DNA from 3 places in the Streptomyces sp. NBC_00448 genome. Region 2 is predicted to be linked to each of the others. Evidence: riboswitches for the same ligand, from Rfam matches in the RefSeq annotation. Region 2 holds a riboswitch; each other region holds the start of a gene.
What was found. Region 2 has a riboswitch for S-adenosylmethionine ahead of thrC (threonine synthase). Riboswitches for the same ligand answer to the same signal wherever they lie in the genome.
Positions count from the first base shown of each region.

Region 1: it holds a riboswitch for S-adenosylmethionine, as region 2 does, so the genes downstream of both, OG370_RS11030 (aminotransferase class V-fold PLP-dependent enzyme) here and thrC (threonine synthase) in region 2, are expected to answer to the same signal.
Region 3: it holds a riboswitch for S-adenosylmethionine, as region 2 does, so the genes downstream of both, OG370_RS08060 (putative leader peptide) here and thrC (threonine synthase) in region 2, are expected to answer to the same signal.

Region 1 is NZ_CP107913.1:2,592,689-2,602,666, reverse strand. It holds gene ctaE (aa3-type cytochrome oxidase subunit III) at 29-649, shown strand; gene qcrC (cytochrome bc1 complex diheme cytochrome c subunit) at 758-1,567, shown strand; gene qcrA (cytochrome bc1 complex Rieske iron-sulfur subunit) at 1,564-2,628, shown strand; gene qcrB (cytochrome bc1 complex cytochrome b subunit) at 2,625-4,262, shown strand; gene trpD (anthranilate phosphoribosyltransferase) at 4,424-5,491, shown strand; SAM riboswitch class IV at 5,652-5,769, shown strand; gene OG370_RS11030 (aminotransferase class V-fold PLP-dependent enzyme) at 6,042-7,361, shown strand; gene OG370_RS11025 (Lrp/AsnC family transcriptional regulator) at 7,530-7,811, opposite strand; gene OG370_RS11020 (rhomboid family intramembrane serine protease) at 7,808-8,587, opposite strand; gene OG370_RS11015 (hypothetical protein) at 8,755-9,015, shown strand; gene OG370_RS11010 (NYN domain-containing protein) at 9,280-9,978, shown strand, end outside.
Region 2 is NZ_CP107913.1:4,081,606-4,091,583, reverse strand. It holds gene OG370_RS17280 (alpha,alpha-trehalose-phosphate synthase (UDP-forming)) at 1-1,137, opposite strand, end outside; gene OG370_RS17275 (glucosyl-3-phosphoglycerate synthase) at 1,209-2,174, opposite strand; SAM riboswitch class I at 2,359-2,490, shown strand; gene thrC (threonine synthase) at 2,509-3,837, shown strand; gene OG370_RS17265 (MoaD/ThiS family protein) at 3,834-4,109, shown strand; gene OG370_RS17260 (cold-shock protein) at 4,611-4,814, shown strand; gene groL (chaperonin GroEL) at 5,347-6,972, shown strand; gene OG370_RS17250 (glutathione peroxidase) at 7,068-7,562, opposite strand; gene murQ (N-acetylmuramic acid 6-phosphate etherase) at 7,856-8,785, opposite strand; gene OG370_RS17240 (MurR/RpiR family transcriptional regulator) at 8,945-9,913, opposite strand.
Region 3 is NZ_CP107913.1:1,903,768-1,913,745, forward strand. It holds gene metF (methylenetetrahydrofolate reductase [NAD(P)H]) at 1-65, opposite strand, end outside; gene cobF (precorrin-6A synthase (deacetylating)) at 230-1,093, opposite strand; gene OG370_RS08030 (DUF1684 domain-containing protein) at 1,265-2,101, opposite strand; gene OG370_RS08035 (flavin reductase family protein) at 2,098-2,889, opposite strand; gene OG370_RS08040 (LLM class flavin-dependent oxidoreductase) at 2,886-4,019, opposite strand; gene OG370_RS08045 (LLM class flavin-dependent oxidoreductase) at 4,034-5,209, opposite strand; gene OG370_RS08050 (NtaA/DmoA family FMN-dependent monooxygenase) at 5,206-6,591, opposite strand; gene OG370_RS08055 (LLM class flavin-dependent oxidoreductase) at 6,630-7,835, opposite strand; gene OG370_RS08060 (putative leader peptide) at 8,163-8,318, opposite strand; SAM riboswitch class IV at 8,357-8,472, opposite strand; gene OG370_RS08065 (amino acid ABC transporter permease) at 9,249-9,978, shown strand, end outside.

The DNA.
Region 1 (9,978 bases), 1.5 Mb from region 2:
AGTCAGCGCCGGATAAGGGACCGACATAATGTCGGACGTGGCGACAGCAACAGCAGTAGAAACCGGGCACGCGCACCCGTCGGTCAACCGGCCGAACCTCACCAGCGTCGGGACCATCATCTGGCTGAGTTCCGAGCTGATGTTCTTCGCGGCCCTCTTCGCGATGTACTTCACCCTTCGGTCGGTCACTGGTGAGACCTTCTGGAAGGCCCACGCCGACGCGCTGAACGTGCCGTTCTCCGCGACGAACACGACGATCCTCGTGCTCTCCTCCTTCACGTGCCAGATGGGCGTGTTCGCCGCCGAGCGCGGTGACGTGAAGAAGCTGCGCTCGTGGTTCATCGTGACGTTCGTGATGGGCGCGATCTTCATCGGCGGGCAGATCTTCGAGTACACCAACCTGGTCAAGAAGGACGGGATCTCGCTCAGCTCCGATCCGTACGGCTCGGTGTTCTACCTGACGACCGGGTTCCACGGGCTGCATGTGACGGGTGGTCTGATCGCGTTCCTGATGGTGCTGGGCCGCACGTACGCGGCCAAGCGGTTCACCCATCAGCAGGCGACCGCGGCCATCGTCGTGTCCTACTACTGGCACTTCGTCGATGTCGTCTGGATCGGCCTGTTCGCCACGATCTACCTGATCAAGTAGCCGGTACCGCGCGGTCGGCGCAGCGTCGCACTCCGGACGGAGGACGACGGCCCGCCGACGGCACAGCCAGAAGCATCGACACAAGAGATCCTGACACCGGGGTAATCCGTGAAAAAGCTCTCCGCACGACGGCGCCATCCGCTGGCGGCGCTTGTCGTCCTACTCTTCGCGCTCGCGGCCACCGGGGGGCTGTACGCCGCGCTCGCGCCGGCGCCCAAGGCGCAGGCTGACACCTCGCAGTCCTCCCTCGCCATCGAGGAGGGCAAGAAGCTCTACCAGGTCGGCTGCGCCAGCTGCCACGGCATGTCGGGGCAGGGCAGTTCAAACGGCCCGAGCCTGGTGGGCGTCGGCTCGGCCGCGGTGGACTTCCAGGTCGGCACCGGCCGCATGCCGGCCAAGCAGCCCGGCCCGCAGGTCGAGGCGAAGAAGAACACCTACAGCCAGGGCGAGATCGACCAGCTCGCCGCGTACATCGCCTCTCTGGGCCCCGGCCCGGCGACCCCGACGAAGGACCAGTACAGCCCGGCCTCCGCCGATGTCGCCAAGGGCGGCGAGCTGTTCCGGACCAACTGCACGCAGTGCCACAACTTCGTGGGCAAGGGCGGTGCGCTGACGCACGGCAAGTTCGCGCCGAGTCTCAAGGGCGTCTCGTCGAAGCACATCTACGAGGCGATGCAGACCGGCCCGCAGAACATGCCGTCCTTCCCGGACAGCACGATGCCCTCCGACGCGAAGGCGAACATCATCGCGTACCTGAAGGCCGTGGACAGCGCGCAGAGCCCGAACCCCGGCGGCTTCACGCTCGGTTCTCTCGGCCCGGTGTCCGAGGGTCTGTTCGCCTGGGTCTTCGGCCTCGGCACGCTGATCGGTCTCACGACCTGGCTCGCTGCACGGACGACTAAGGCCAAGAAATCATGAGCGACGAGACTGGATCGCACAACGACGTGCCAGAGAACCTGCCGAGCGAGCGGGGCGGGCACCACGGCGACGAGGTCGCCAAGCCCGACCCGTTCGCCGACCCCGGGCTGCCGCCCCACGAGCACCGGCGCCAGGACATCGACGAGAAGGCGGCCAGGCACTCCGAGCGAGTGGTGGCCGGCCTGTTCACGCTGTCGATGCTCGGCACCATCGCGTTCATCGCGTGCTTCGTCATCTTCCCGGTCGACAAGATCGTCTACATCTTCCCGTTCGGGCATGTCAGTGCGCTGAACTTCTCGCTCGGCCTCACCTTGGCCGTGGCGCTGTTCGGCATCGGCGCGGGCGCCGTGCACTGGGCCCGGACGCTGATGTCGGACGAGGAGGTCGCCGACGAGCGGCACCGTATCGACGCCGACGACGAGCTGCGGGAGAACGTCCGCCAGCAGTGGATCACCGGCGCGAAGGAGAGCGGCTTCGGCCGCCGCAAGCTGATCCGCAACACCATGATGGGCGCGCTCACCATGGTGCCGCTGGCCGGCCTGGTGATCCTGCGCGACCTCGGCCCGCTGCCGGAGAAGAAGCTGGACCACACCATCTGGGCCAAGGGCAAGCAGCTGATCAACACCAACACGAACCAGCCGCTGCGTCCCGAGGACGTCGTCGTCGGCTCCCTGACCTTCGCCCAGCCGGACGGACTCGAAGAGAGCCAGGACGACTTCCAGGAGCAGATCGCCAAGGCGGCCCTGATGATCATCCGGCTCAAGCCGGACGACATCAAGGACAAGCGCGAGCGCGACTGGAGCCACCAGGGCATCGTCGCCTTCTCCAAGATCTGCACCCACGTCGGCTGCCCGATCAGCCTGTACGAGCAGCAGACGCACCACGTGCTCTGCCCGTGCCACCAGTCGACGTTCGACCTCTCCGACGGCGCGCGGGTGCTCTTCGGTCCCGCGGGTCACCCGCTGCCGCAGCTCCGGATCAGCGTCAACAGTGAGGGCAACCTCATCGCCCTCGGCGACTTCGAGGAGCCCGTCGGCCCGGCATTCTGGGAGCGCTCATGAGCACCACGACCGATGCACCGACCCGGCGTGGCCGCCCGACGAACCCCGGTGAGCGGGTCGCGGAGTGGACCGACGGCCGGCTCGGACTCTACAAGCTGGCCAAGTCCAACCTGCGCAAGATCTTCCCGGACCACTGGTCCTTCATGCTCGGTGAGGTCTGCCTCTACAGCTTCGTGATCCTCATCCTCACGGGTGTGTATCTGACGCTGTTCTTCCACCCGAGCATGAACGAGGTCGTCTACAACGGCCCGTACGCGCCGCTCGACGGCCAGCGGATGTCCGAGGCGTTCGCCTCCACGGTGCACATCAGCTTCGAGGTCCGCGGCGGCCTGCTGGTCCGGCAGATCCACCACTGGGCCGCGCTGATCTTCATCGCCGCGATGATCGTGCACATGATGCGCGTCTTCTTCACCGGCGCGTTCCGCAAGCCGCGCGAGCTGAACTGGCTCTTCGGCTGGACCCTGCTCTTCCTGGGCATGTTCACCGGCTTCACCGGCTACTCGCTCCCGGACGACCTGCTGTCCGGCACCGGCGTGCGGTTCATGGAAGGCGCGGTGCTCTCCACGCCGATCGTCGGCACCTACCTGTCGATGTTCCTGTTCGGCGGGGAGTTCCCCGGGCACGACTTCGTCAGCCGGTTCTACTCGGTGCACATCCTGCTGCTGCCGGGTCTGATGGCCGGTCTGCTGGTGGCCCACCTGATCCTGGTGTTCTTCCACAAGCACACCCAGTTCCCGGGTGCCGGCAAGACCGAGAAGAACGTGGTCGGCTCGCCACTGCTGCCGATCTACACCGCGAAGGCGGGCGGCTTCTTCTTCCTGGTCTTCGGTGTGATCGCCGCGATCGCCGCGATCGCCACCATCAACCCGATCTGGTCGATCGGCCCCTACCGGCCGGACCAGGTGTCCACCGGGGCCCAGCCAGACTGGTACATGGGCTTCTCCGAGGGCCTGATCCGTGTGATGCCCGGCTGGGAGATCAGGGCCTGGGGCCACACCCTGGTGCTCGGCGTCTTCATCCCGCTGATGGTCTTCCCGCTGGTGATGATGGCCATCGCGGTGTACCCGTTCATCGAGTCCTGGGTCACCGGGGACAAGAGCGAGCACCACCTGCTGGACCGTCCGCGCAACCGTCCGGTGCGCACCGGGTTCGGCGTCGCCTGGCTGACGCTGTACTTCGTGCTGCTGATCGGTGGCGGCAACGACCTGTTCGCCACGCACTTCCATCTGTCGATCAACGCGATCACCTGGTTCGTGCGGGTCGCCTTCTTCCTGGCACCACCGGCCGCGTTCTGGGTCACGAAGCGGATCTGCCTCGGGCTCCAGCGCCGCGACCGCGACAAGGTGCTGCACGGGCGGGAGAGCGGCATCATCAAGCGGCTGCCGCACGGCGAGTTCATCGAGGTGCACGAGCCGCTGTCGCAGCAGCAGTTGCACGTGCTCACCGCGCACGTCCAGCCGCAGCCGCTGGACCTCGGGCCCGAGACCGACGAGAACGGTGTCGCGCGCAAGGTCAGCCCCGTCGCGAAGGTGCAGGCGAGGCTCTCCCAGGGGTTCTACGGCGAGCACAGCCAGATCCCGAAGCCGACGGTCGAGGAGTACGAAGAGATCACCAGCGGCCACGGCCACCACTGAGCCGTCGACACGCTGCCAAGGCCGCCCGGGTACGCCCGGGCGGCCTTGTCGTTCCCGGGCGTACCCCGGGTGCACGGGAGGACCCCCACGCGCCCCTGCGGAGCACACCCCACCGATAGGGTGCGGTCAGACGTGTTGCCGTATTCCAGGAGCGTGAAGCCATGAGCGTTGTGCACCCCGCCGGAGGCGAACCCGGGGCCGCGCGCTCGTGGCCGGACATCCTCGGCGCCCTGATCCGCAGGGACGACCTCAGCTCCGCGGAGACCGCGTGGGCGATGGACTCGATCATGAGCGGCGAGGCCACCGACGCCCAGATCGCCGGCTTCGCGGTGGCGCTGCGCAGCAAGGGCGAGACGGTTGCGGAGATCGCCGGACTGGTCGAGGCGATGTACGCGCACGCGACGACCATCGAGGTGCCGGGCCCGACCGTGGACGTGGTCGGCACCGGCGGCGACCGGTCGAACTCCGTGAACATCTCCACGATGTCGGCGATCGTGGTGGCCGGCACCGGCGCCCGGGTGGTCAAGCACGGCAGCAGGTCGGCGTCGTCGAGGAGCGGCGCGTCCGACGTGCTCGCGGCGCTGGGCGTCAACCTCGACCTGTCGCCGCAGCGGGTCGCCGAGGTCGCGCAGGAAGTCGGCATCACCTTCTGCTTCGCCGTCAGGTTCCACCCGGCGCTGCGTCATGTGGCCACCGCCCGGAGCGAGTTGGGTGTGGCGACACCGTTCAACTTCCTCGGCCCGCTGACCAACCCGGCCCGGGTGAAGGCGCAGGCGACCGGGGTCGCGGACCTGCGGATGGCGCCGATCCTCGCCGGGGTGCTCGCCGAACGCGGCTCGTCCGCACTGGTGTTCCGCGGTGACGACGGCCTGGACGAGCTGACCACCACCGCGACCTCGCAGGTGTGGGTGGTCGGGGACGGCAAGGTCGAGCACGCCGGCTTCGACCCGCGGGACGTCGGCCTGGAACTGGTGCCGGTGGAGGCGCTGCGCGGTGGCGAGGCGTCGTACAACGCGGACGTGGCCCGGCGGCTGCTCGCCGGTGAGCGCGGGCCGGTGCGGGACGCGGTGCTGCTCAACTCGGCTGCCGCACTGACCGCGTTGACGCCGGCGAGCGGCGGCACGCTGGAGGAGCGCATCATCAAGGGCCTGGAGCGGGCCGCGGAGTCGATCGACTCGGGTGCGGCCGAGGCCGTGCTGGAGCGGTGGGTGGCGGCCACCCGCGGGTAGCGGCGTGGCGCGCGGACACCGGAACGTACGCGGGCGCGTACCGCCGGTGGGCGCGGAACGGGCATATCGGTACACAGCGTGCGGGCGCGGGCGTGAGGCGCCGTCCACTGAGCGGACGGCATCTTGCGCCCGCGTCGCTGTATGGCACAATCTTGTTCCAGGTCACGAGTGACAGCGCAAAGGCCCCGGCTCGCTGTCCGGCAACCCTCCGTCCGAGGCGGGGTGCCCCGGGTGATGACCAGGCTGTGATGCAGCGAGGCTCACAGCAAGCCGGACTGGGGAGTTCTTTCATGAGCAAGCGAATGCGTTAGGGCCAGTCGGCCCCGGTTCTGCAACCAGCAATTCCGCCCGATCACCATGCTCCGCGCCGCCCGCGCAGTCGCTTTCGGCTGCACGCTTCGTGGTGCTTTCGCCTGCCTTCCGCCGGGAGTTCGCCTTGACCGTCACCACCAGCACCACTGGTCCCACCAGCACTACCGGCGTCAGCGCCGCCGCCCGCCCCGCCGCCGGCACCGCCGCCACCGACTGCCCCGCCTGTACGACCACCCCGCTGCCCGTGCTCGGCCGTGACGTGCGGGTGCCGCTCGTCACCGGCGGGGAAGTGGGGTACGCCGCCCTCGACTACGCCGCCAGCGCCCCCGCCCTCCAGCGGGTGTGGGACGACGTCGCCGCCTACGCGCCCTACTACGGCAGCGTGCACCGCGGCGCCGGCTACCTGTCGCAGCTGTCCACCGACCTGTTCGAGCAGAGCCGCGAGACCGTCGCGGAGTTCCTCGGCTGCCGGCCGGACGACGAGCTGATCTTCACCCGCTCCACCACCGACTCGCTCAACCTGCTGGCCTCGGCGCTCCCGGCCGGCACCCGCATCTTCGTCTTCGACACCGAGCACCACGCCGCGCTGCTGCCCTGGCAGCGTGCCGACGGCGCGCGGGTGGAGTACCTGCCCGCGCCGCGCACCCCCGAGCAGGCCGTCGCCTCCCTCGACGTGGCGCTGCACGGCGCCCCCAAGGGCCCGAAGCTGGTCTGCGTGACCGGCGCGTCCAACGTCACCGGCGAGATCTGGCCGGTACGGGAACTGGCCGCCGCCGCGCACCGGCACGGTGCGCGGATCGTGCTCGACGCCGCCCAACTCGCCCCGCACCACCCGGTGGACATCACCGCGCTGGACGTCGACTGGGTCGCCTTCTCCGGGCACAAGCTCTACGCGCCCTTCGGCGCCGGGGTGCTCGCCGGCCGGGCCGACTGGCTGCGGGCCGCCGAGCCGTACCTCGCGGGCGGCGGCGCCACCCGCAAGGTCGCGCGCTCCGGCGAAGGGCTGTCCGTCGAATGGCACTCCGGCACCGCCCGCCACGAGGCCGGGTCGCCGAACGTGATCGGCGCGTACGCCATCGCGTCCGCGTGCAAGGCGCTCACCGAGGCCGGCTTCGACTCCCTTGTCACCCGTGAGCGTGAACTCCTCGCCCGGCTGCGGGACGGGCTCGCCGAGCTTCCCGAGGTCCGCGTGCTCTCCCTGTTCGGGTCCGGCTCCGCCCGGGTCGGCGTGCTCTCCTTCGTCGTCCGCGGCTGGAACTCCTCGCACTTCGCGGCCGCGCTCTCGGCGGAGTACGGGATCGGGGTGCGGGACGGGCTGTTCTGCGCGCACCCGCTGGTGCGGACCCTGCTCGACACGGAGCCGGACGAGCCGGGGGAGTGCGGGGCGCCCGACGCGGCGCCCGGCGAGCGCTCCCTCAACGCCGTGCGGGTCAGCTTCGGGGCGGGTACGCCGGAGGAGCACATCGAGCGTTTCCTCGGGGCCGTGCGGACCCTCGTCCGCGACGGTGCGGCGTGGCGCTACCGCACCGAGGCCGGGCGGTGCGTGCCCGTACGGTAACGGGACCGCCCGCTTCCCCGTCACCGTGAGTTCCCCCAGCGCCCCTGGGTGTGTGCGGCTCCTCCCGCGGAAGGAGGGTGCCCCCACGGGGGCGCGGGGAACTGCGCGACCAGCCCGGGCGGACCGGATGGTCCGGAGCGGACCGTCGGGGGCAGGGCCTGCGGTTCCTCAGGAGTCCAGCCCGATGGAGAACGCGGCCTCCAGATCGTGCTGGGAATACGTGCGGAACGCGACGTGGGTGTCGGTCACTTCCACCCCCGGGATCTTGGAGATCTGCCCGGGGATGATGTCCGCGAGGTCATCGTGGCGAGCCACTCGTACGAGTGCGACCAGGTCGTACGTCCCGGTCACGGAGTACACCTCGCTGACGTGGTCCAACGCGGCGATCGACTCGGCGATCTCGGGGATCTGGTCCACTGAGGTCTTGATGAGCACGATCGCGGTGATCACGGCTGGACGTCTCCTTGGGTGGGTCCGATGACGACGCTCACCTTACGCCGTGGCCGGTAGCAGACCCATGCCCACAGGAACCCGAAGGCGAAGCCGACCACGTGGGCGAGGTAGGCGACGCCGGGGCCGCCCTGCGCGGTCTGGGCGGCGAGCCACTGCAGGACGAACCAGAAGCCGAGCACGACCCAGGCCGGGAACCGCAGCGGCACGAAGAAGAGGAAAGGGAAGAGGCTGGTGACGCGGGCCTTGGGATAGAGGTAGAGGTAGGCGCCGAGGGCACCCGAGATCGCCCCGGAGGCGCCGACCAGGCTCTGCGTGTCGTCGGTGTTGGCGAAGGCGAAGCCGTACGTGGCGAGGTAGCCGGCCGCGAGGTAGAAGAGGGCGAAGCGGACCCGGCCCATGCGGTTCTCGACGTTGTCGCCGAAGACGTAGAGGAAGAGCATGTTGCCGATCAGGTGCAGCCAGCCGCCGTGCACGAACATCGAGGTGAGCACGGACAGGAACGGCACCTTGGGGAACGTGCCCGGGGTCTTGCAGCCGGCCGGCAGGTCGAGCTCGCCGACCGGGAGCCGCCCGTGGAACAGCTCGCTGGGGATGACGCCCCAGCGGTCGAAGTAGACCGTCTGCGCGCACTGGAGCGCGTGCCCGCTGCCGTGCAGCCGGACGAAGCCGGAGAGCGGGCTGAGCAGGAACACCACGGTGCAGATGCCGATGAGGGCGTAGGTCACGACCGGCGGGCGGCGGACCGGGTTCTTGTCGTACACCGGGATGACCATGCACTGATCATGACGGAACGGGACCAACCGGCAAGGACCGCCTCGCCGCAGCGCGCCGGACCTCCGAGGCCGTAGGGTGACCGGGGCACACACGCCCCTCACGTTGGGTATGGGTGAGCCATAGTCCGCCTAGTAGACGCACCGAGACGAGAAGAGGTGCGGAGCCGATGACGGTTCCCCTGCCGACCGCGACCACCCGGTGGCGCTGCACGCTGTGCGGCAATCTGACCAGGTTCGACGTCACCCGCTCGACCCGCGTGGTCGAGTACGTCCACCTCGATCTGGGCGGTGAGCCGCGCACCGAGGAGACCGAGGTGCTCAGCGAGACCGTGGAGTCCGTGCGCTGCCGCTGGTGCAACGCGGTGGACCAGGTCGAACTGGTGGACCGCCCTGGCAAGGACGTGACGGACGGTTCCGCGACGGGTTGAGCTCTGTTACGGGGACAATGGAAGCAGCAGGCGGCGGCCGGAGGGATCGAAGGGGGCCGGGAGGGCGCCGAGGAACCCGACAGGGAGTGACTGGTGGATGGTAACGGCGGCCTACCGCTGCCCGACGAGGAGAGCGGGCCGGGCGCCGGAGCGGCGCGGGACGCCGAGCCGGTGGAGCGCGCCGTGCCCGCGGACAGCAGCGCGCCCGCCGACCGTACCGGCCCGGCCGAGCCTTCCGCCGAGCATGCCGCGGAGCACACGGACGTGGAGCACGCGGACGCGGCGGGTGAGGACGAGGCGGGCGGGGACGCGGCGGCTGACGACGCGCGCGGCGCCGAGCAGGACGGCGCGGTCGAGTCCGCGCTCGACCGGCCGCTGCCCGAAGGCGTACGCCACCGGGTGGTCGCCATCGCCGCCGACGCCTTCGGCGGGTTCACCTTCCCCGAACTGCCGGTGTCGCTGCGGCCGTATGCCCGTTTCACGCCGTCCCGCCGGGTGAAGTACGCGGCGACCGCGCTGGCCGCCGCGCTGGAGTCGGACCCCGGCTTCCGGCTGAAGGTCGCCGGGCGGCTGCGGGAGGCGCAGCCGGAGCTGACCGGGGCGCTGGACTCCGGCACCCCGCCGCCGGCCGCCGACCCGCTGGACGTGGCCGCGGCCGCGTATCTGCTGCGGCCGGAGGGGTGGGCCAAGCTCGTGGCGACCGCGGGCGAGGAGGCCCAGCGGGCCGACGCCGAGCGGGTCGACGAGGAGACGGTCCGCGAACTCGCCCGGCTGCGCGAGGAGGTGGTCGCGCTCCAGGCCCAGGCCCGCGCCGACGCGGCCCGCGCCCGCGGCGAACTCGACGCCGTACGCAAGGACGGCGACGCGCTGCACCGCAAACTGCGGGCCGCGCACAGCGACGTGAAGCGCGCCGAGGCCGCGCAGCGCAAACTCCAGGCCGAGCTGGACGAGGCCCGGGCGGCC
Region 2 (9,978 bases):
GACGAGCGCCACGTCGGCGAGGCGGTAGGCCGCGAGCGAGCGGGCGAAGTCGTCGTCGACCTTGAGGATGACCGGCGTCCACCCGTCGGTGCCGAAGTCGTCGTTGATCGCGGTGGCCACCCGGGCGACCTCCGCGGTGTACTCCCGGTAGATCGCCAGGTCCTGCCGCGACGGGTAGGCGAAGGCGACGTGCACCACGCGCTCGCGCCAACCCGGGTGCTCGGTGAGGAGCTGCCGGTAGGCGTGCAGGCCGCGCACGATGTTCTTCGACAGCTCGGTGCGGTCCACCCGGACGATCAGCCGCCGCCCCGGCCCGGCCTCCGCGCGCAGCGCCGCCATCCGCTCGCCGACGTCGGGCCGCTGCGAGCGCTCGCGCAGGAACTCCCCGTCGGCGCCCAGTCCGTGCACGCCCAGCCGGGTGGTCCGGCCGCGGTACGTGACCGCCTCGCCGTCGGCGGATACCTCGGCGCCCAGCACGTCGGCGCAGCACGCGGCGAACGCGGCGGCCCAGCGGCGGGTGAGGAACGCGGCCCGGTCGGCGCCGAGGATGCCTTCGAGCAGGTGCGCGGCCACGTCGTCGGGCAGCAGGCGGAAGTAGTCCGGCGGGGCCCACGGCGTGTGCGAGAAGTGGCCGATCCGCAGGTCGGGGCGGCGCTCGCGGAGCAGCGCGGGCACCAGCGCGAGGTGGTAGTCCTGCACGAGGACGGCGGCGCCCTCGGCGGCCTCCTGGGCGAGCGTGTCGGCGAACGCCGCGTTGTACGCCTCGTAGGCGGCCCACTGGCCGCGGAACTCCTCGTCGAAGACCGGCTCGAACGGGGTCTGGTAGAGCAGGTGGTGCACGAACCACAGCACCGAGTTCGCGATGTCGTTGTACGCCGAGTGGAACACCTCCGGCGGCACCGCGATCATCCGCACCCCGGGCTCGGCGACGCCGCGCCGCACCGCCTCCCGGTCACCCTCCGAGAGCGCCGCGCACACCCACACGGCGCCCGCGTCCGGGCCGATCGCGCTCAGCCCCGAGACGACGCCGCCGCCACCGCGACGGCTCCCCAGGGTGCCGTCGGCTGCCACGGTGTACGACACCGGGCCGCGGTTCGACGCGACCAGAATCCGGGCACCCTGCGAAGATCCCTCCATGCCGCGAGCCTAGCCATTTGCCGCGCAGCTCAAACGTGTATTCGGTGCCCTTCGCCCGTCGCGATGCCGCGCTACGCCGCTCGGCGGGCGAGGTATTCCGGCAGGACGCTCATGGGGGGCCGCTCCTCCGTGTCGACCGGGTGGGTGCTGGGGACGAAGGCGGCGCCGGAGCGGCCGAACTGCGTGAGCCGCGGCCGTACCAGCTGTCCCCGGGCGAGCCGGACCTGCGCGGTCCGGTAGATCGCCGCCGCCATCCGCCCGAGCGCCTGGCCGTCCTGGTGCCGGTGATGGCGCACCCCGACGTCGACCTGCCCGAGCGCGTCCAGCCCGACCAGGCCCAACGCATCGATGAGCATGCCGAGTTCGACGCCGTACCCGACCGGGAACGGGAGCCGTTCGAGCAGCGAGCGGCGGGCCGCGTACTCGCCGCCGAGCGGCTGGACGAAGCCGGCCAGCTGCGGCCAGTGCAGGTTGAGCAGGGGGCGGGCGACGAGTTCGGTGACGCGGCCGCCGCCCGCGGGCACCACGGTCCCGCCGGTCTCCAGCGGGCGGTCGTACATCGCCTTGACCAGCTGCACGGCGGGCTCGGTGAGCAGCGGCCCGACGATCCCGGAGACGAAGCGGGCGTCGAACCCGCGCAGGTCCGCGTCGACGAAGCAGACGATCTCGCCGCTGGTCACCAGCAGCGACCGCCACAGCACCTCGCCCTTGCCGGGCACGGCCGGCAGCCGCGGCAGGATCGCGTCCCGGTCGACCACGCGGGCGCCCGCCGCGGCGGCGACCTCGGCCGTACGGTCGGTCGAGCCGGAGTCGACGACGACCAGCTCGTCCACCAGCGGCACTTGCGCGGACATCAGGTCCCGGCGGATCGCGGCCACGATGGCACCGACGGTGTCCTCCTCGTCCAGCGCCGGCAGCACCACGCTGACCGTGCCCTGGCTGCCGGCCGCGCGTTTGGCGGCGAGCAGCAGGTCAAGCGGCCGGTCGGCGGCCGACCACGACCTCCCGCGCAGCCAGTGCTCCACCTCGTCGAGCACGTGAGTCCTCTCCCTCGGACACGCCCTGATGCCGGGCGTGTGATCCATCTCGCGGTGCGGACGACTATCTCAACCGCCACCCGTGTCGGTTACAGTCTTGAACAACGCGTGACGCCACCGCATGCCGGGGGCGTGGCGCGTGACAAACGCGACGGGTGCGGTCCGTACCGCCCGGTCGCCATACCGCTCATCCAGAGGGGCAGAGGGAACGGCCCGTAGAAGCCCCGGCAACCCTCCCGCCGACCGCGAGGTCAAGCACGGTGGGGAAGGTGCCAATTCCGTCTCGTGACGCGCCCGCGTGCGAGGAAGATGAGGAGAAAGGGCCTCGCCTGTCATGGCTGCGCAAACCGTCGCAAGTACCACCACCACCGACTCCGCCCTCGGCGCCCAGGGTGCCCAGGACGCCGGAGCACCCGCACCGTTCGGACCGGCCGCCGCGCTGTCCTGCCGGGAGTGCGGCACCCGCTATCCGCTGAGCCCGGTCTTCGCCTGCCTGGAGTGTTTCGGGCCGCTCGAAGTGGCCTACGACCTTCCGACCGGCGACCCCGAGGCGCTGCGCGCGCGGATCGAGGCCGGGCCGACCAACATCTGGCGGTACGCCCCGCTGCTGCCGGTGCCGGTCGACGTCGCCACCAAGCCGAACCTCAACCCCGGCTGGACCAAGCTCGTCAAGGCCGACAACCTCGCCCGCGAACTGGGCATCACCGGCGGCCTGCACGTCAAGGACGACTCCGGCAACCCCACCCACTCCTTCAAGGACCGGGTGGTCGCGATCGCGCTGGAGGCCGCCCGCACCTTCGGGCTCACCACGCTGTCCTGCTCCTCCACCGGCAACCTGGCCGGCGCGGTCGGCGCCGCAGCCGCCCGGGCGGGCTTCCGCTCCTGCGTGTTCATCCCGCACGACCTGGAGGCCGGCAAGGTCGTGATGGCCGCGGTCTACGGCGGCGAACTGGTCGGCATCGAGGGCTCCTACGACGACGTGAACCGCTTCTGCTCCGAGCTGATCGGCGACCCGATCGGCGAGGGCTGGGGTTTCGTCAACGTCAACCTGCGGCCGTACTACGGCGAGGGCTCCAAGACGCTCGCCTACGAGATCGCCGAGCAGCTCGGCTGGCGGCTGCCCGACAACCTGGTCATCCCGATCGCGTCCGGCTCGCAGCTCACCAAGATCGACAAGGGCCTCAAGGAACTGATCGCGCTCGGCCTGGTCGAGGAGAAGCCCTACAAGATCTACGGTGCCCAGGCGGAGGGGTGCTCCCCGGTGTCGGCGGCCTTCAAGGCCGGGCACGACGTCGTGCGGCCGGTGAAGCCGGACACCATCGCCAAGTCGCTGGCGATCGGCAACCCGGCGGACGGCCCGTACGTCCTGGACATCGCCCGGCGCACCGGCGGGGCCGTGGAGGACGTGAACGACGAGCAGATCGTGGACGCGATCAAGCTGCTCGCGCGGACCGAGGGCATCTTCGCCGAGACCGCGGGCGGTGTGACCGTCGGCGTGCTGAAGAAGCTGATCGAGTCCGGGCAGCTCGACCCGGCCGCCGAGACCGTCGTGCTCAACACCGGCGACGGACTGAAGACCCTGGACGCGGTGGCGCCGACCACCGGACCGACCGCGACCATTCGCCCGACCCTTGCCGCATTCCGAGAGGCTGGCCTCGCATGAGTGCTTCCGTACGTATCCCCACCATTCTCCGCACCTACACCGGCGGCCAGGCCGAGGTGTCCGCCGAGGGTTCGACCCTCGCCGAGGTGATCGGCTCGCTCGAGCGCGATCACAAGGGCATTTCGGCGCGCGTGCTGGATGACGCAGGAAAGCTGCGGCGCTTTGTGAACGTGTATGTCAACGACGACGACGTGCGGTTTTCCCAAGGGCTGGAGACGGCCGTGCCGGATGGCGCGAGCGTCTCGATCATTCCCGCGGTAGCCGGCGGCTGAACCTCGCGGACGGACTTCGTCTCGGCGACCGAACCGGCCGCCGCCCAGCGGGAGTTGGTCCGCCGGTGCGGGTTCTGGCGGTTTGTGCCCCGTTCACCCCTTCGGGTGGACGGGGCATCCGCGTCACAGGGTGGTAGTTGAAAAGTTGTACAGTTGCCGGGGGCAATCTCGTAGCGCGGACACCCGGTCGAGCCGGCTGCGGCGATTTATCGCCAAATTCACGAACGAATTCTCCGTTTCGCCCTCTATGTCCGGCCCGGGTTGCCCCGGCTTATCGTTTTTTCTCGGACTATTTCCGATGGGTCGCGCCCAGAATTCTCGTCCGATTGACCTGTTGCAGACGGCATCCGTGCAGATACATTCAGCCGCGGTCGACGCGTTCCGGCGCACGCCCCCCAGGACCCCCACCTGTCGACGGTAAGGGGTGAACGGGTGGGTGAGGTCTGACCCGGGCCCGTGAAGTGCGGGGCCGCGATAGGGCCAGCAATAGGGGAGTTAGGAATGGCTCAGGGCACCGTCAAGTGGTTCAACGCGGAGAAGGGCTACGGCTTCATCGCGGTCGACGGTGGTGCGGATGTCTTCGTCCACTACAGCGCGATTCAAATGGACGGGTACCGCACCCTCGAAGAAGGCCAGCGGGTCGAGTTCGAGATCTCGCAGGGTCAGAAGGGGCCGCAGGCGGACATGGTCCGTCTCGCCGGCTGACTTCACGGCGCGTTCGGCCATCGACGCGACCTTTCACACGGAGGAGCCGCACCCCACGGGGGTGCGGCTCCCCCTTTTCCCGCCCGGGTGCCCACCCAGGGGTGCTGGGGGCACCTCCCAGGCGAAGCTCTGGGGGGAGGAACTGCGCGAGCGGCCACCGACGGGCAGGCGGCCCGGCAACTCGCCGCGGGGGCTGGGCCGGCGGGCGCGGCGCGCCACGGAAGCGGCCGAACACGCAGGTCCGCGTGGGTGCGACCCACGCCGCAAGGGCGCCCCTGCCCACGGGGGGTGGGCGCCGCCCGCCCGCGAGGGAGCCCCTCCAACGAGGCGTGGGCACCCGAGGACCGCTTGCACTCGCACAGGGAGAGTGCTAATCATTGGCGTTAGCACTCTCCCTGTGAGAGTGACAGCAGGGCCGGGTCGGTGAGGGTCGTACGGGTGCCGGGAAGGAACCGGTGGCCGGCGGTCCGTCCGTCGCGGGCACCACACGGTCCCGAGCGCAAACAACCCAGTCCGCGGAGGACACTTCACCATGGCCAAGATCATCGCGTTCGACGAGGAGGCACGGCGCGGCCTTGAGCGCGGGATGAACCAGCTCGCCGACGCCGTCAAGGTCACCCTGGGCCCCAAGGGCCGGAACGTGGTCCTCGAAAAGAAGTGGGGCGCCCCCACGATCACCAACGATGGTGTCTCCATCGCCAAGGAGATCGAACTCGAGGACCCGTACGAGAAGATCGGCGCCGAGCTGGTCAAGGAAGTCGCGAAGAAGACCGACGACGTGGCCGGTGACGGCACGACGACCGCGACCGTCCTGGCCCAGGCTCTGGTCAAGGAGGGCCTGCGCAACGTCGCCGCGGGCGCCAACCCGATGGCCCTCAAGCGCGGGATCGAGAAGGCCGTCGAGGCCGTCTCCGCCGCGCTGCTGGAGCAGGCGAAGGATGTGGAGACCAAGGAGCAGATCGCCTCCACCGCCTCCATCTCCGCCGCCGACACCCAGATCGGCGAGCTGATCGCCGAGGCCATGGACAAGGTCGGCAAGGAAGGCGTCATCACCGTCGAGGAGTCGCAGACCTTCGGGCTCGAGCTCGAGCTCACCGAGGGCATGCGCTTCGACAAGGGCTTCATCTCCGCCTACTTCGCCACCGACCTGGAGCGGATGGAGGCGTCGCTCGACGACCCCTACATCCTGATCGTCAACTCCAAGATCTCCGCGGTGAAGGACCTGCTTCCGCTGCTGGAGAAGGTCATGCAGTCCGGCAAGCCGCTGCTGATCATCGCCGAGGACGTCGAGGGCGAGGCCCTCTCCACCCTGGTGGTCAACAAGATCCGCGGCACCTTCAAGTCCGTCGCCGTCAAGGCCCCGGGCTTCGGTGACCGCCGCAAGGCCATGCTCGGCGACATCGCCATCCTCACCGGTGGCACCGTCATCTCCGAGGAGGTCGGCCTCAAGCTGGAGAACGCGGGCCTCGACCTGCTCGGCCGCGCCCGCAAGGTCGTCATCACCAAGGACGAGACGACCATCGTCGACGGCGCCGGTGACACCGAGCAGGTGGCCGGCCGGGTCAACCAGATCCGCGCCGAGATCGAGAACAGCGACTCGGACTACGACCGCGAGAAGCTCCAGGAGCGCCTGGCGAAGCTGGCCGGCGGCGTGGCCGTCATCAAGGCCGGTGCCGCCACCGAGGTCGAGCTCAAGGAGCGCAAGCACCGCATCGAGGACGCGGTGCGCAACGCCAAGGCCGCCGTCGAGGAGGGCATCGTCGCCGGTGGTGGCGTGGCCCTGCTCCAGGCGTCCGCCGTCTTCGAGAAGCTGGAGCTGGAGGGTGACGAGGCGACCGGCGCTGCCGCCGTCAAGATCGCCCTCGAGGCCCCGCTGAAGCAGATCGCGGTCAACGCCGGCCTCGAAGGCGGCGTCGTGGTGGAGAAGGTGCGCAACCTCACCCCCGGCCACGGTCTGAACGCGGCCACCGGTGAGTACGTCGACCTCGTCGCCGAGGGCATCATCGACCCGGCGAAGGTGACGCGCTCCGCGCTGCAGAACGCGGCCTCCATCGCCGCGCTCTTCCTCACCACCGAGGCGGTCATCGCCGACAAGCCCGAGAAGGCGGCCCCCGCGGGCGCCCCGGGTGGCATGCCCGGCGGTGACATGGACTTCTGATCCCCCCGGATCGGCGTCCAGCACACGCGTGACGACGGCGCCCCCTCCCTTCCCGGGAGGGGGCGCCGTCGCGCGTGCGGGAAGGTGTGCGCGGATCAGCCCTGGAGCACGGACTCGACCGCGGCGCGCAGTTCGGGGTCCTGCGGGGTGATGCCCGGGCGGAAGCGGGCGACGACCTGGCCGGCCGGGTCGACCAGGAACTTCTCGAAGTTCCACTGCACGTCGCCGGCCTCGCCCTCGGCGTCCGCCTGGCCGGTCAGCGTCCGGTAGACGGGGTGCCGGTCGGGGCCGTTGACCTCGACCTTGTCCGTCATGGGGAAGGTCACACCGTAGGTCGTGGAGCAGAACTCCTGGATCTCCGTGTTCGTGCCCGGCTCCTGCCCGCCGAACTGGTTGCAGGGGAAGCCGACGACGGTGAAGCCCCGCCCCGACAGCTCCTTGTGCAGTTCTTCCAACGCGGTGTACTGCGGGGTCAACCCGCACTGGCTGGCGACGTTCACCACGAGTGCGGCTTTTCCGCCGGTCAGTCGGCCGAAGGTGGTCTCCTCGCCTGCCAGTGTGGTCAGGCCCAGCTCATTCAGATCGCTCATCCCCCCATCATGCTCCACCCGTCCCGGGGGGAAGCGACCCACCGGGGTGCCTGGCGCTGTCGGCCGAGGGACCACCTGCCGGTGGTGGGCTTGTCGCGCCGTTCTCCCCCTGGCTTCGCCGGGAGGTACCCCCACCCCCAGGGCTTCGCCTGGGAGGTGCCCCCAGCGCCCCTGGTTTTGTGCGGCTCTTTCCGCGGAAGAAGCCGCGGTTGCTCAGGGGCGCGGGGAACCGCGCGCGCAACCACCCACTGACAGGTGGTCCCTGAACCGGCAGAACACGGCACCCCGGTGGGTCAGTTCACCGCGTCAAGCGCCTTGCGGAGGTGGCCGTTGGAGGCGGCGAGGAGGCGGAGGGCGGTCGGGGCGTCCACCTTCGCCAGGAGGGCCAGGATCGCCGGCTTGACCTCGCCGTCGGTCGCGCTGAGCGCCTCCTCGATGGCGGCGTCGGCCGCACCCGTGGCGAGGGCGACGATACGGCGCGAGCGCGCCCGCAGCTTCTCGTTGGACGCCCGCACGTCGACCATCAGGCTGCCGTAGGTCTTGCCGAGCCGGATCATCGTGATCGTCGAGAGCATGTTGAGCACGAGCTTCTGGGCGGTGCCGGCCTTCAACCGGGTGGAGCCGACCACGAGTTCGGGCCCGACCACGACCTCGATGCCGTGGTCGGCGGCCGCGGCCAGCGGCGACCCGGCGTTGCAGGACAGCCCGACGGTCAGCGCACCGGTCCGGCGGGCGGCCTCGACCGCGCCGAGGGCGTACGGCGTGCGCCCGGACGCGGAGATCCCCACCACGCTGTCGGCTTCGGTGAGGTCCAGCGCGGCCAGGTCCGCCGCCGCGAGTTCCTTGCTGTCCTCGGCGCCCTCGATCGAGGTGACCATGGCCGCCGGGCCGCCCGCGATCAGTCCGACCACCTCGCGTCCCGGTGTGGTGTTGAAGGTCGGCGGGCACTCGCTCGCGTCGAGTACGCCCAGCCGTCCGGCGGTGCCCGCGCCGGCGTAGACCAACCGGCCGCCGCGGCCCATGCGTTCGGCGATGCCGTCGATGGCGGTCGCGATCAGCGGCAGCTGCTGGGCGACGGCGGCCGGCACGGTGAGGTCCTCGCCGTTCATGATCCGCGCGATCTCCAGTGTGGACAGCCGGTCGATCTCGGCGAGTTCGGGTCGGAACGCCTCCGTGGTGAGCGTCTCCAACTCCCGGCGCAACTCGGTGTACTGGTCGGTCATGTGCGGCTCGTTCGTCCTTCTCGGGTGGCTGGCGCGATGCGGGGGGATGGGTGAAGCACGGTGGGTGCGGCGAGCACGGCGCCAAAGGGGTGAGGGTCGGGTCGGTCGGGTCGCCGGCGGCGGGCGGAGCGCGGGCCGGCGGCGGGAGGGGCGTCGCGGTCAGCTGGGGCGCGGCGCGCGGTGGGTGTGCCGGTGGGCCAGGGCCTCGTAGGAGGCGGACAGCGCGGGTGCGGCCTCGTCGTAGGTGCGCTGCGCCACGCCTATGAACAGGCAGTCCACCACGAGGAGTTGACTGGTGCGGCTGGACATCGCGGCCGGTCTCAGCTCGCTCTCCCGCGAGCAGGAGGTGGTGAGCACCACGTCGGCGTACTGCGTGACCGGGCCGTCGGCGCGGCCGCTGATCGCGATGGTGGTGGCGCCGCGGTCGAAGGCGACCCGCAGCGGTTCGATGACATCCTGCGTGGTGCCGGAGTGCGTGATCGCCAACGCCACGTCCCCGGGCCGTAGTTGTACGGCGTTGGTGACCGCCAGGTGCGGGTCGATGTGGGCGTGCGCGATCAGCCCGATCCGCAGCAGCTTCTGCGCCAGGTCCTGGCCGACCAGTCCCGACGCGGCGATTCCGTACACGTCGATCCGCCGGGCGACCGCCAACGCGGCCACCGCGGCCTCCAGTTGGGCGGTGTCGAGCTGGGACGCGGTGTCGGCGAGGGTCTGCTGCTCCTCCAGCGCGAGCTTGGTGACCACGTCGCCGAGCGGGTCGTCGACGGCGATGTCGGCGGTGACGGCGGGTGCGGCGCCGGTGGCCTGGTGGGCGGCGAGCGCGGCGAGCGCGAGCCGCAGGTCGCGGTAGCCGGGGTAGCCGAGCAGGCGCGCGGTGCGGACGACGGTCGCCTCGCTGGTCCCGGTGCGGACCGCCAGCGCGGTGACGGTGAGGTGCGAGCAGCCGGCCGGGTCGCTCGCGACGGCTTCGGCGACCCGCTGCATGGAGCGGGTCATCGACGGCGCGAGAGTGCGGACCTTGGCGGCGAGGGCCCCGGGGTCGGGGGCCGTGACTGGTGCGGGCGCGCCGGGTACGCCCCGGAGGGCGCGGACGCTCGGGGAGAAAGTTTCCTTCACGCTATAGGTCACCCTCTGAAAGGTATTTTCACCTCCGCTGCCGCGTCAACCCCGCAGCGCCGGGTGGCGTCGAGGAG
Region 3 (9,978 bases), 2.2 Mb from region 2:
GCCGCGAGGAGATCGCGGATGGACGGTGCGTGTTCCGCCTGCGTGCTGGGCACCCCGTAAGCCATACGTGCAGGTTAACGGCCTGGCGGCGGCCTTCGGCGGACCGTCCACGTGGTGATACCGGGGCCGCGGCGGGACCCGGGCGGCGGTGCTGGGCGGCGGTCGCCGGGCACGGTCGCGGGCGGCGGTCGCTCGGCCGCGGCCGGTGGGTCAGGGGCGGCCCGGTGGGTCAGGCGCGGCCGTCCTCGGTGCGGCCGGTGCGGCGCAGCAGGTAGGTGTCCATGATCCAGCCGTGCCGGGCGCGGGCCTCCGCGCGGACCTGCCGGATGCGGTCGGCGACGTCGGCGAGCCGGCCGGAGACCAGGAGCTCGTCGGGCGTGCCGATGTAGGCGCCCCAGTAGATCCACACGTCGTCGCCCTCGATCCGGGTGAACGACTCGTGGGCGTCGAGCATCACCACGACGTCGCCGTCGCCCTGGCGGTCACCGCCGCCGCTGCCGGTTCCCTCGCCGGCTCCGTCGCCGACCGCGTCGCCTTCGCCGGTCGGGAAGAGCTCGGCCAGCCGGCGCGCGGGCGTGATGTGGACGGGCCGGCCGACCTGGTTGAGGCTGGTGCGGTGCCGGGCCGCCAGCGCGGAGACGCTGCTGATCCCGGGCACCACCTCGACGTCGAAGCCGACCGTGCCGCGCGCGGCGATCTCGTCGAGCATGCTCAGTGTGCCGTCGTACAGCGCCGGGTCGCCCCAGACCAGGAACGCGCCGGACTGGCCGGGCGCCAACTCGTCCCGGATCAGGCGCTCGCAGGCGTCGGCGCGCCGGGTCCGCCAGTCGTGGACCGCGGCCGTGTACGCCTCGCGTCCCGCCGCCGACCGGTCGCGCGGCGGGTCGTCCAGCTCGACGACGCGGTACGGCCCGTCCGTGTGCTCGTCGATCACGCTGCGCCGGAAGTCCGTCAACGACGACTTCGCCGGGCCCTTGCCGATGAGGAAGAAGACGTCGGTACGGCGGATGGCCCGCACCGCCCCGAGCGTCAGGTGGTCGGGGTCGCCGGCTCCGATGCCGATGACGAGGAGGTGGCGCTGCTCCGTGCTCATCTGCGGGCTTTCCAGGTGGGTGGTCGAAAAGCCGCTGGTCCGCGGCTGTCACGCACCCGGCAGGGGCGCGCTGCACGAAGCGTACGCTGCCCCGCGCGCGGGCCGGCCGGTGGTATCCCCGCCCGCGGGACCGCCGCCGGCGCCGCGCGGCGCCGGCGGGTCGGCCGCGGGTCAGGACGAGGCGTGGCCGGGCGCCGCGCCGGTCGGGGTCTTCTCGCCGGCCTCGATCGCCACCGGCAGCCGGTTCTCGGCCGGCGGCAGCGGGCAGGTGGCCAGGTCGGTGTAGGCGCAGGGCAGGTTGGCGGCCCGGTTGAAGTCGACCAGCACGGTGCCGTCGGCGTCGGGCGCGGCCACCGACAGCGAGCGGTTCGCCGCGTACGTGGTCACCCCCGAGGTGGCGTCGGTGAACAGGACGAGCAGGCTGCCGGGGGTCCGGCCGTTGAAGGCGGTCAGCCGGTGGGTGGTGCCGTCCAGGTCGAACTCGACCTCGCCCGGGGCGTCGTAGACGTGCTGGAGGCCCTCGACGACCGCGCCGACGGTCGTCGGGCGCGGGGCGTCGAACGGCAGGTAGCGGCCGGTGCGTGCCCAGCGCGGGTCAGGGGCGTAGGCGGGGGTGCCGGTGAAGGCGGTCAGCAGGCCGTTGTCGGGGTGGCGGGGGCGCAGGATGTCGTGGCCGCCGCGCTTGGCGACCTCGATCACCGCGTCCCCGGCGGCGGGGAACAGGCCGCCGCGCTCGGCGATCACCCCGAAGTCGTGGCGGCCGCGCAGAACTTGCCCGTCGAGGGTCAGTTCCTCGCCGTCGTCCAGCTCCACCACCACGCCGTCATTGGTGCTCGACCAGGCGCCGGGGGCGTCCGGGAAGCGGGTGGGGGTCGCGTCCAGCCAGCGCAGGCTGGTGATGGCGAGGAAGCCGTGCGGGTCGGCCAGCACCCGCTCGTGTGCGGCGTGCCACTCCTCCCACTCCTGGGCGAAGCTCGCGCGGTCGGTCTCTTCGGTTTGTGCGGTCATTTCGGCTCCTTGGCTTCGACGGGGAGGGCGGAGAGGGCGGCGCGGTCGGGGTGATCGGCGCGGTCGGATGGAAGGGGGCGCGCGGGGTGGCCCGGGTGGGCCTGCGGGGCGGGGCCGGCCGGGGGCGTGGCGCCGGCCGGGGCTTCGGCGCGGCCGGCGGCCTCTTCGAGCCGCCGGAACCGGCTGGCGTGGAAGACCAGCGGCGGCGCGTCGTGGTCGGCGTCCAGCGCGTGCACCCGCAGCAGCACGATGTCGTGGTCGCCGGCCCGGATGTGCTGCTCGATGGAGCAGTCGAACCAGGCGCTGCCGCGGTCCAGCAGCACGGCGCCGTCGGCGGTGGCGTGCCAGTCGAGGCCGGCGAACCGGTCGGCTCCCCGCGCGGCGAGCTGGGCGCAGTCGCGTTCCTGGTCGGCGCCGAGCACCGTGACGCCGATCCGGGTGCGGTCGGACAGCGCAGGCCAGGTGGTGGAGGTGTGCGCCACGCAGACCGACAGCAGCGGGGGGTCGAGGGAGACCGTCGTGAAGGAGTTGGCCGCCAGGCCCACGGGCGCGCCGTCCACCAGGGCGGCGATCGCGGTCACGCCGGTCGGGAACGCGCCGAACACCCGCCGGAGTTCGGTGGAGGCGAACGCACCTTCCTCGGAGGGCAGTTGGCGCTCAGGCCGGGCGGGCACCGGCGTCCGTCCGGTGCCCTCGGCCCGGTGCGCGGCGGCGGGCGGCCGGACCGGCTGCCGCGGGCCGTGCGTCTCGCGCCGCTCGTCCCTGCACTGCGCCCTGGTCGTCGTCATCGTCGCTTCCACTCCTCGGCCAGCAGTTGGTAGGAACGCACCCGGTCGGCGTGGTCGTGGGTGATGGTGGTGACCACCAGCTCGTCGGCGCCGGTGGCGTCGCGCAACGTCTCCAGCTGGTCGGCGACCTGCTGCGGGGTGCCGACGAACTGCGTCTCGACCCGGTCCGCCACCAGTGCCCGGTCCTCCTCGCTCCAAGCGCGGGCCCGGGCCTCGTCGGGGGTGGGGAACCGGATGGCGCCCGCGCCGGTGCGGATGCTGTGCACCCAGGGGCCGTAGCCGGTGGCCAACTCCCTTGCGGTGCCCTCGTCCTCGGCCACCACGACGTCGGCGGACACGCTCACGTAGGGCCGGTCCAGCTCCGCCGACGGCACGAACGCCGCCCGGTAACCCTCCGCCGCCTCCAGTACGGTGGCCGGGCTGACGTGGTAGTTCGCCGCGAACCGGAGGCCGTTGGCGCCCGCGGTCTGGGCGCTGACCCCGGCGCTGCTGCCGAGTATCCACACCTGGAGGTCGGCGCCCTCGCCGGGCACGATGTGCGCGGCGGCCCCGTTGTCCGCGATGTAGCTGCCGGCCAGCAGCGCGAGGATGTCGGCGATCTGCTCGTCGTACGGCTGCGGTTCGGCGCCCGGCTGGGCCAGCAGCTTCTGGTGGAGCACGAAGCGGGGCGAGGTGAGCAGCCGCTCGAAGGAGAACCGGGCGGGTATCCGCAGGCCGTTCGGGGTGCGGCCGTCGACCACCGGGGTGGTGGCGGTCAGCGCCGGCTGCCGGGCGGCGGCCGGCGGGGTCTTCCCGCCGGAGCGGCCCAGGCCCAGGTCGAACCGGCCCGGGTGCAGGGCGTCCAGCAGCCCGAACTCCTCGACCGTGGACAGGGCGGTGCGGTGGCCGAGCTGCACCGCGCCGGCGCCGAGCCGGATGGTGCTGGTGGCGGCGGCGGTCAGGGCGAGCACGACGGCCGGGGAGGTGCCCGCGACTCCGGGGTTGAGGTGGTGCTCGGCGAACCAGTAGCGGGTGTAGCCGAGGCGCTCGGCGTGCTGGGCCAGGTCGATGCTGTTGCGCAGCGCCTGGCCTGCGGTGGAACCGGAGGAGATCGGCACGAGGTCCAGGACCGCGAGCGGGGTGTGTGCCACGGTGGTGCTCCTTGTCAGGCGGTGGCGGCGGAGGAGGCTGCGGTACCGGTTGCGGCGCCGGCTGCCGAAGTGGCTTCCCGAGCGCCTGGCGAAGTGGATTCCGGGGTGGCTTCCGGAGTGCCGGCAGCGGCCTCGACGCCGACCGGGCCCCAGGTCCACGGCGGGTCGGGGATGTCCCGGCGCAGGGTGGGGGCGATGTCGGACTGGAAGAGGGCGAGCGCGTCGCGGTGCTGGGTGTCGGTCAGGCCGTCGGCGTCGGCGTGCAGGTGGAGCACGGAGTGGCCGAACTGCTCGTGGTAGCGGTGGACCTTGTCGATGATCTGCTGCGGGCTGCCGATCAGCGCCGAGCTGCGTTCGACGAAGTCCTCCAGGGTGGGGAAGACCGGTTCCACGCCGAGCTGCTTCTGGAAGGCGAGCCGGCCCTCGAAGACCGGGCGGTACGCGGCGATCGCCTGTTGCGAGGTGCGGGCCGCGTAGTAGCCGGCGCTGCCCGCGCCGACGGTGGCCAGCGCCGGATCATGGCCGTAGTGCTGCCACCGCTCCCGGTAGTAGCGGACCAGTTCGGCGTAGGGCTCGATGGGGTTGGTGACGTTGGCGGAGAAGAGCGGGTCGCCGTAGCGGGCGGCCAGGTCGACCGACTCCCGGCTGGTGGCGCTGCCGTGCCAGACCCGGATCGGCTGCTGGAGGGGGCGCGGCCACACCTCGGCGTCGTCCAGTTCGGGCCGGAACCGCGGGCTGGCGGTGGTGCGGTCCTGCCGCCAGATGGTGCGGAAGAGTTCGTAGCTCTCGGCGTTGCGGTCCCACTGGTCGTCGGTGGTGACATGGAACAGCTCGCGCTGGGCGGAGCCGTTGCCCTTGCCGACGATCAACTCCAGCCGTCCGTCGGAGAGATGGTCGAGCGTCGCGTAGTCCTCGTAGGCCCGCACCGGGTCGAGCAGACTGAGCGTCGTGACCGCGGTGAACAGCCGGATGCGGGAGGTGAGGGCGGCGAGGTGGCTGAGCACCACCGGCGGCGAGGAGGAGATGAACGGGCGCTCGTGGCGTTCCCCGACGCCGAACCCGTCGAAGCCCAACTCCTCGGCCAGTAGGGCGTTGTCGACGACCTCGCGGAACCGGTCGCGGGTGGAGGTGCGCACGCCGGTGACCGGGTGGGGCGCGTGCACGATCAGGGTGATGGCGAGGAACTTCACGACGCCGCCTTCGTCCGGCCGGCCGCGGCCGGCCGGCCCGGGTGGGCCAGGCCCAGGTGGTCGCGGAGCGTCTCACCCTCGTACTCGGTGCGGAAGACGCCGCGTTCCTGCAGCAGCGGCACCACGGTGTCGGCGAACTCGTCGATGCCGCCGGGGGTCAGGTGCGGGGCGAGGATGAAGCCGTCGCTCGCGTCGGCCTGCACGAACGCGTCGAGTTCCTGGGCGACGTGGGACGGGGTGCCGATGAAGGACTGCCGCCCGGTCAGCTCGATGACCAGCTCGCGCAGCGAGAGCTTCTTCTCCTCGGCGACGGCCCGCCAGCGGGCGACGGTCTCCCGGCGGTCGTCCCGGTTGGCGTCGGCCCGGCCGCGCACGATCGGCTCCGCGCTGTCGTCGTAGCGCGGCTCCACCTCCGGCAGCGGCCCGTCCGGGTCGTACGCGCTCAGGTCGCGGTTCCACAGGCGTTCCACGAAGGTGATCGCCGTGGCCCCGCTGACCTGCTGGTGCCGGATCACGTCGGCCCTCTCGCGGGCGTCGGCCTCGGTGTCGCCGAGCACGAAGGTCACGCCGGGCAGGATCAGCAGCTGCTCGGGCGTCCGGCCGTACTTCGCCAGCCGGCCCTTGACGTCGGCGTAGAACGCCTTGCCGGCCTCCAGAGTGCCGTGCCGGGTGAAGATGGCGTCGGCGGCCGAGGCCGCGAACTCCCGTCCCTGCTCGGAGTCGCCGGCCTGGAAGACGACCGGGTGGCCCTGCGGGCTGCGCGGCACGTTGAAGTGGCCGCCGATGTCGAACTGGTCGACGCGGTGGTCGAACCGGCCGGGCCCGGGCGCGCGGAGGAAGGTGCCGTCCGCCCGATCCGCGACGATCTCGTCGCCCTGCCAGGAGTCCAGCAACTCCCTTACCGCGGCGAGGAACTGGCGGGCGCGCTCGTAGCGGTCCTCGCGGGCCAGGTAGCCGCCGCGGCGGAAGTTCTGCCCGGTGAACTCGTCCCACGAGGTGACCACGTTCCAGGCGGCGCGGCCTGCGGACAGGTGGTCGAGCGAGGCGAACTGCCGTGCCACCTCATACGGTTCGTTGAAGGTGGAGTTGATGGTGCCGGCCAGCCCCAGCCGGTCGGTGACACCGGCGAGCGCCGCGAGCACGGTGAACGTGTCCGGCCGGCCGACCACGTCCAGGTCGTGGATGCGGCCGCCCTGCTCGCGCAGCCGCAGCCCCTCGGCCAGGAACAGGAAGTCGAACTTGGCGCGTTCCGCGGTCTGCGCCAGATGGACGAAGGAGCTGAAGTCGATCTGGCTGCCGGCCGCCGGATCGCTCCACACGGTGGTGTTGTTGACGCCGGGGAAGTGTGCGGCGAGATGGATCTGCTTGGGCGTGCTGCTCATGCGGGGTCTGCCTCCTGGGGCTTCGCGCGGGGTGGGGCTCAGGCGGGGGCGTAGCGGTTGGCCGGGCGCGGCAGTCCGAGCAGGCCGCGCAGGGTGTCGGCCTGGTACGCCTCGCGGAAGGCCCGGCGGCGCTGGAGTTCGGGCACCAGATCGCGGCTGATCCGCGCCAGGTCGTACGGCAGGGTGGCCGGCCGCAGCCGGAACCCGGTCAGCCCGGACCGGGCGAACTCCTCCAGCAGGTCGGCGAGTTCGGCGGAGGTGCCGGCGAAGACCAGGGCGTCGCCGGCGTACGGCGCGTCCAGCCGGGCGTCCAGCCGGGCCCGGCGCTCGGCGGCGCGGCCGGGTTCCTCGTCGAGCAGCGCCACCAGGTCCGCGAAGACGTGTACGGTCTCGCCGGCCCGGCCGGCCTGCTCCTGCGCCTCGCGGATCTCGGTGACGATCGCCGTCGCCTGGCCGGTGTCGTGCGGGGTGGTGAAGCCGAGGTCGGCCGATCCGGCGACCAGCCGGAACGGCTCGGTGCGGTGCGCGAGCGCGGCCACCACCGGCTGGCCCTGCGGCGGGCGCGGCGTGATGGAGGGGCCCTTGACGCTGAAGTGCGGGCCCTCGAAGTCGATGTAGTGCAGCTTGTCGCGGTCGATGAAGCGGCCGGTGGCCACGTCGCGGATCTCCGCGTCGTCCTCCCAGCTGTCCCACAGCCGGCGCACCACCTCGACGTAGTCGGCGGCCTCGCCGAACAGTTCCGCCAGCAGCGCGCGTCCGGCGGGCGAGTCCAGTTCGGTGACCGGCAGCCGCGGCAGGCTGCGCCGGCCGAAGTGCGCGGCCTCGTCCGCCCGGGCGGAGACCCGCACCTGCACCCCGGCCCGGCCGCCGCTGACGTAGTCGAGGGTGGCGACGGCCTTCGACAGGTGGAACGGCTCGGTGTGGGTGACCACCGCGACCGGCAGCAGGCCGATGTGCCGGGTCAGCGGCGCGATCCGGGCCGCGGTCAGTACGGCGTCCAGCCGGCCGCGCACCTGGTCGGTGCGCTCGTCGGGGCCGGTGGGCAGGGCGGACTGCAGGCCGAGCGAGTCCTCGATGGTGACCAGGTCCAGCAGGCCGCGTTCGGCCTCGGCGGCCAGCTCGGCCCAGTACGACGCGGTGAACAGGTCGGCGGGCCGGGCCTCGGGCTCCCGCCAGGCCGCGGGGTGCCAGCCGGCGCCGTCGAGGGCGACGGCCAGGTGGAGGGGGGTGGTGGATCGGGACATGGACGTACCGCTTCCTGCTCGGACGGCCGCGGGCGCGTGGCCGGGACGTGGAGGTCGGGGCGTGAGGTGGGCGGGGCGTACGGCGTGGGCGTACGACGGGGGTGTACGCCGTACGGCACTGGACGGAGTACGTGATGCGCGGGGCCGACGGGACCGTGCGGGGCGTACGGAGTGCGGGGTACGGCCTGCACGGCATGCGCGTCGTGCCGTGTGCCGCGTACGACGAGGGCAGGCCGAACGGGTACCGGACGGGGCCCGCGCCGGGAACGGGGTCCCCGGGTGGGTCGGCGGAAGGGAGGGGTGCGCGGAGCGCGGGGTGCGGAAGGGTCAGCCGGCCTGACGCGGCGGCCGGACCGTCGACGCGCCCGGACACAGGGCGCCGGCGACACGTTGCAGGTCGATGTGGCGCCGTGAGTACGTGACGATGCCGGAGGCGGTGACGGGGGCGTTGCCGGACATCAACTGCTCGCTGCTGCCGCGCACTTCGCCACCTCCCACCTCGATCGGCTCACGCCTGTTCGAGCTCGCGCTTGCCGAGCCGTCTTCGGCTCCGCCGGGTCGTCACCTGGAGCACCCCACCGCGACAGGAGGGTTGCCGGTCAGCCGGCCAGGGCCTTGGTTGCTGACGCTCATGACCTGCAAGCACGGTAACTCCGTCGCGCGGTCGAACACAATCCCCTCCCGGCGGGAGTGACGTCCGTCGCTCCGGACGGCGTGCGGCACCGAGGGGGATTGTCTGACCGCCGCCCTGCGGTTAACGTGCTGTGGACACGGGTGCTGTCAACAGGCCCGATGCGACCGACACGACCGGCCGGGACACCCGACGCCGGCCGCACCGCGAGAGCGAGGGGACGGGCATGGACACACATCGACGCGACCTCGCACTCTGCCCCCGTGGCTTCGCCCAGACCCGGGTGGTCCGGCGGCACGTCGATCTGCTCCGGGTCTGCAGCGCGCTGTGTCCGGGAACGCCCGCGGTCCGCTGACCGCTGCCGGCACTCGGAAAACCGCTGTCCGAACGCTGGTTGAACGCTGCCGGCTGACATCCGCTGATCGCTCGGGCGAGGCAACGCCGCCCGCCTGAGCGTGGACCCGCGGAACCGCCGTCCGTCCGCGTACGGCGCCCCTCCCCCGTATCCGGGTCGGCCCGGCCGACGCACGGCCCTGCCCCACCCCGAACTCCCTTCCAATGCACCGCGGATGACGTGGCCTCCGTGATCGACGCGCGGCCGGACCGCGTACGCCTTCTTCCTTCGCGGCGGCACCTTCCCCGACTCTCCCCGACCTCCCTCGACTTCACCCGGCTTCCTCCCCTCCCTCCCGGTGGCCCGCTGCGGCAGACCGGCCCCCGCGTGGGGCCGTCGCGTCCGCACGCGCCGTCGCCGCGGTCCCCGACGAGACGGGAACACCGACATGCCCCAGCACGACACCTCAGGTCCGGCCACGGCCGCGCCCGACCATCCCCCGCCCGTAACCGACGGCACGGCTCGGGCGCCCCGGCCCCGGCACCTGGACACCCGCCCGGCCGACCGGGAGTTGCTCGCCGCGCGGCTGGTGCCGCTGCGCCGCCCGGGGCAGTGGATCTCCGCGGCCGTGCTGCTCGTACTGTTCGCGATGCTCGTCCACACCCTGGTGACCAACCCCCGCTTCCAATGGCACGTGGTCGGCCACTACTTCCTGAGCGGCTCGATCCTGCACGGGCTCGAACTCACCTTGTGGCTCACCGGCGCGGTGATGGCCAGCGGCTACCTGCTCGGCGTCGGCGTCGCCGCGATGCGGCTGTCGCGCAACCCGGTGCTGCGCACCCTGAGTTTCGGCTACGTCTGGCTGGTGCGCTCGGTCCCGCCGCTGGTGCAACTGCTCTTCTGGTACGAACTGGCCTCGCTCTACCCGCGGTTGTCGGTGGGGGTGCCGTTCGGACCGGAGTTCGCGGACGTGAGGACCGCGCACCTGTTCAGCGGCATCCTGGCCGCGTACGTCGGGCTCACCCTCGACGTGGCCGCGCTCTCCGCGGAGATCGTCAGGGGCGGCATCCTGTCGGTCGACCCCGGACAGCGCGAGGCCGCACGGGCGTTGGGGCTGGGCGAGGGACGGATCTTCCGCCGGATCGTGCTGCCGCAGGCCATGCCGGCGATCATCCCGG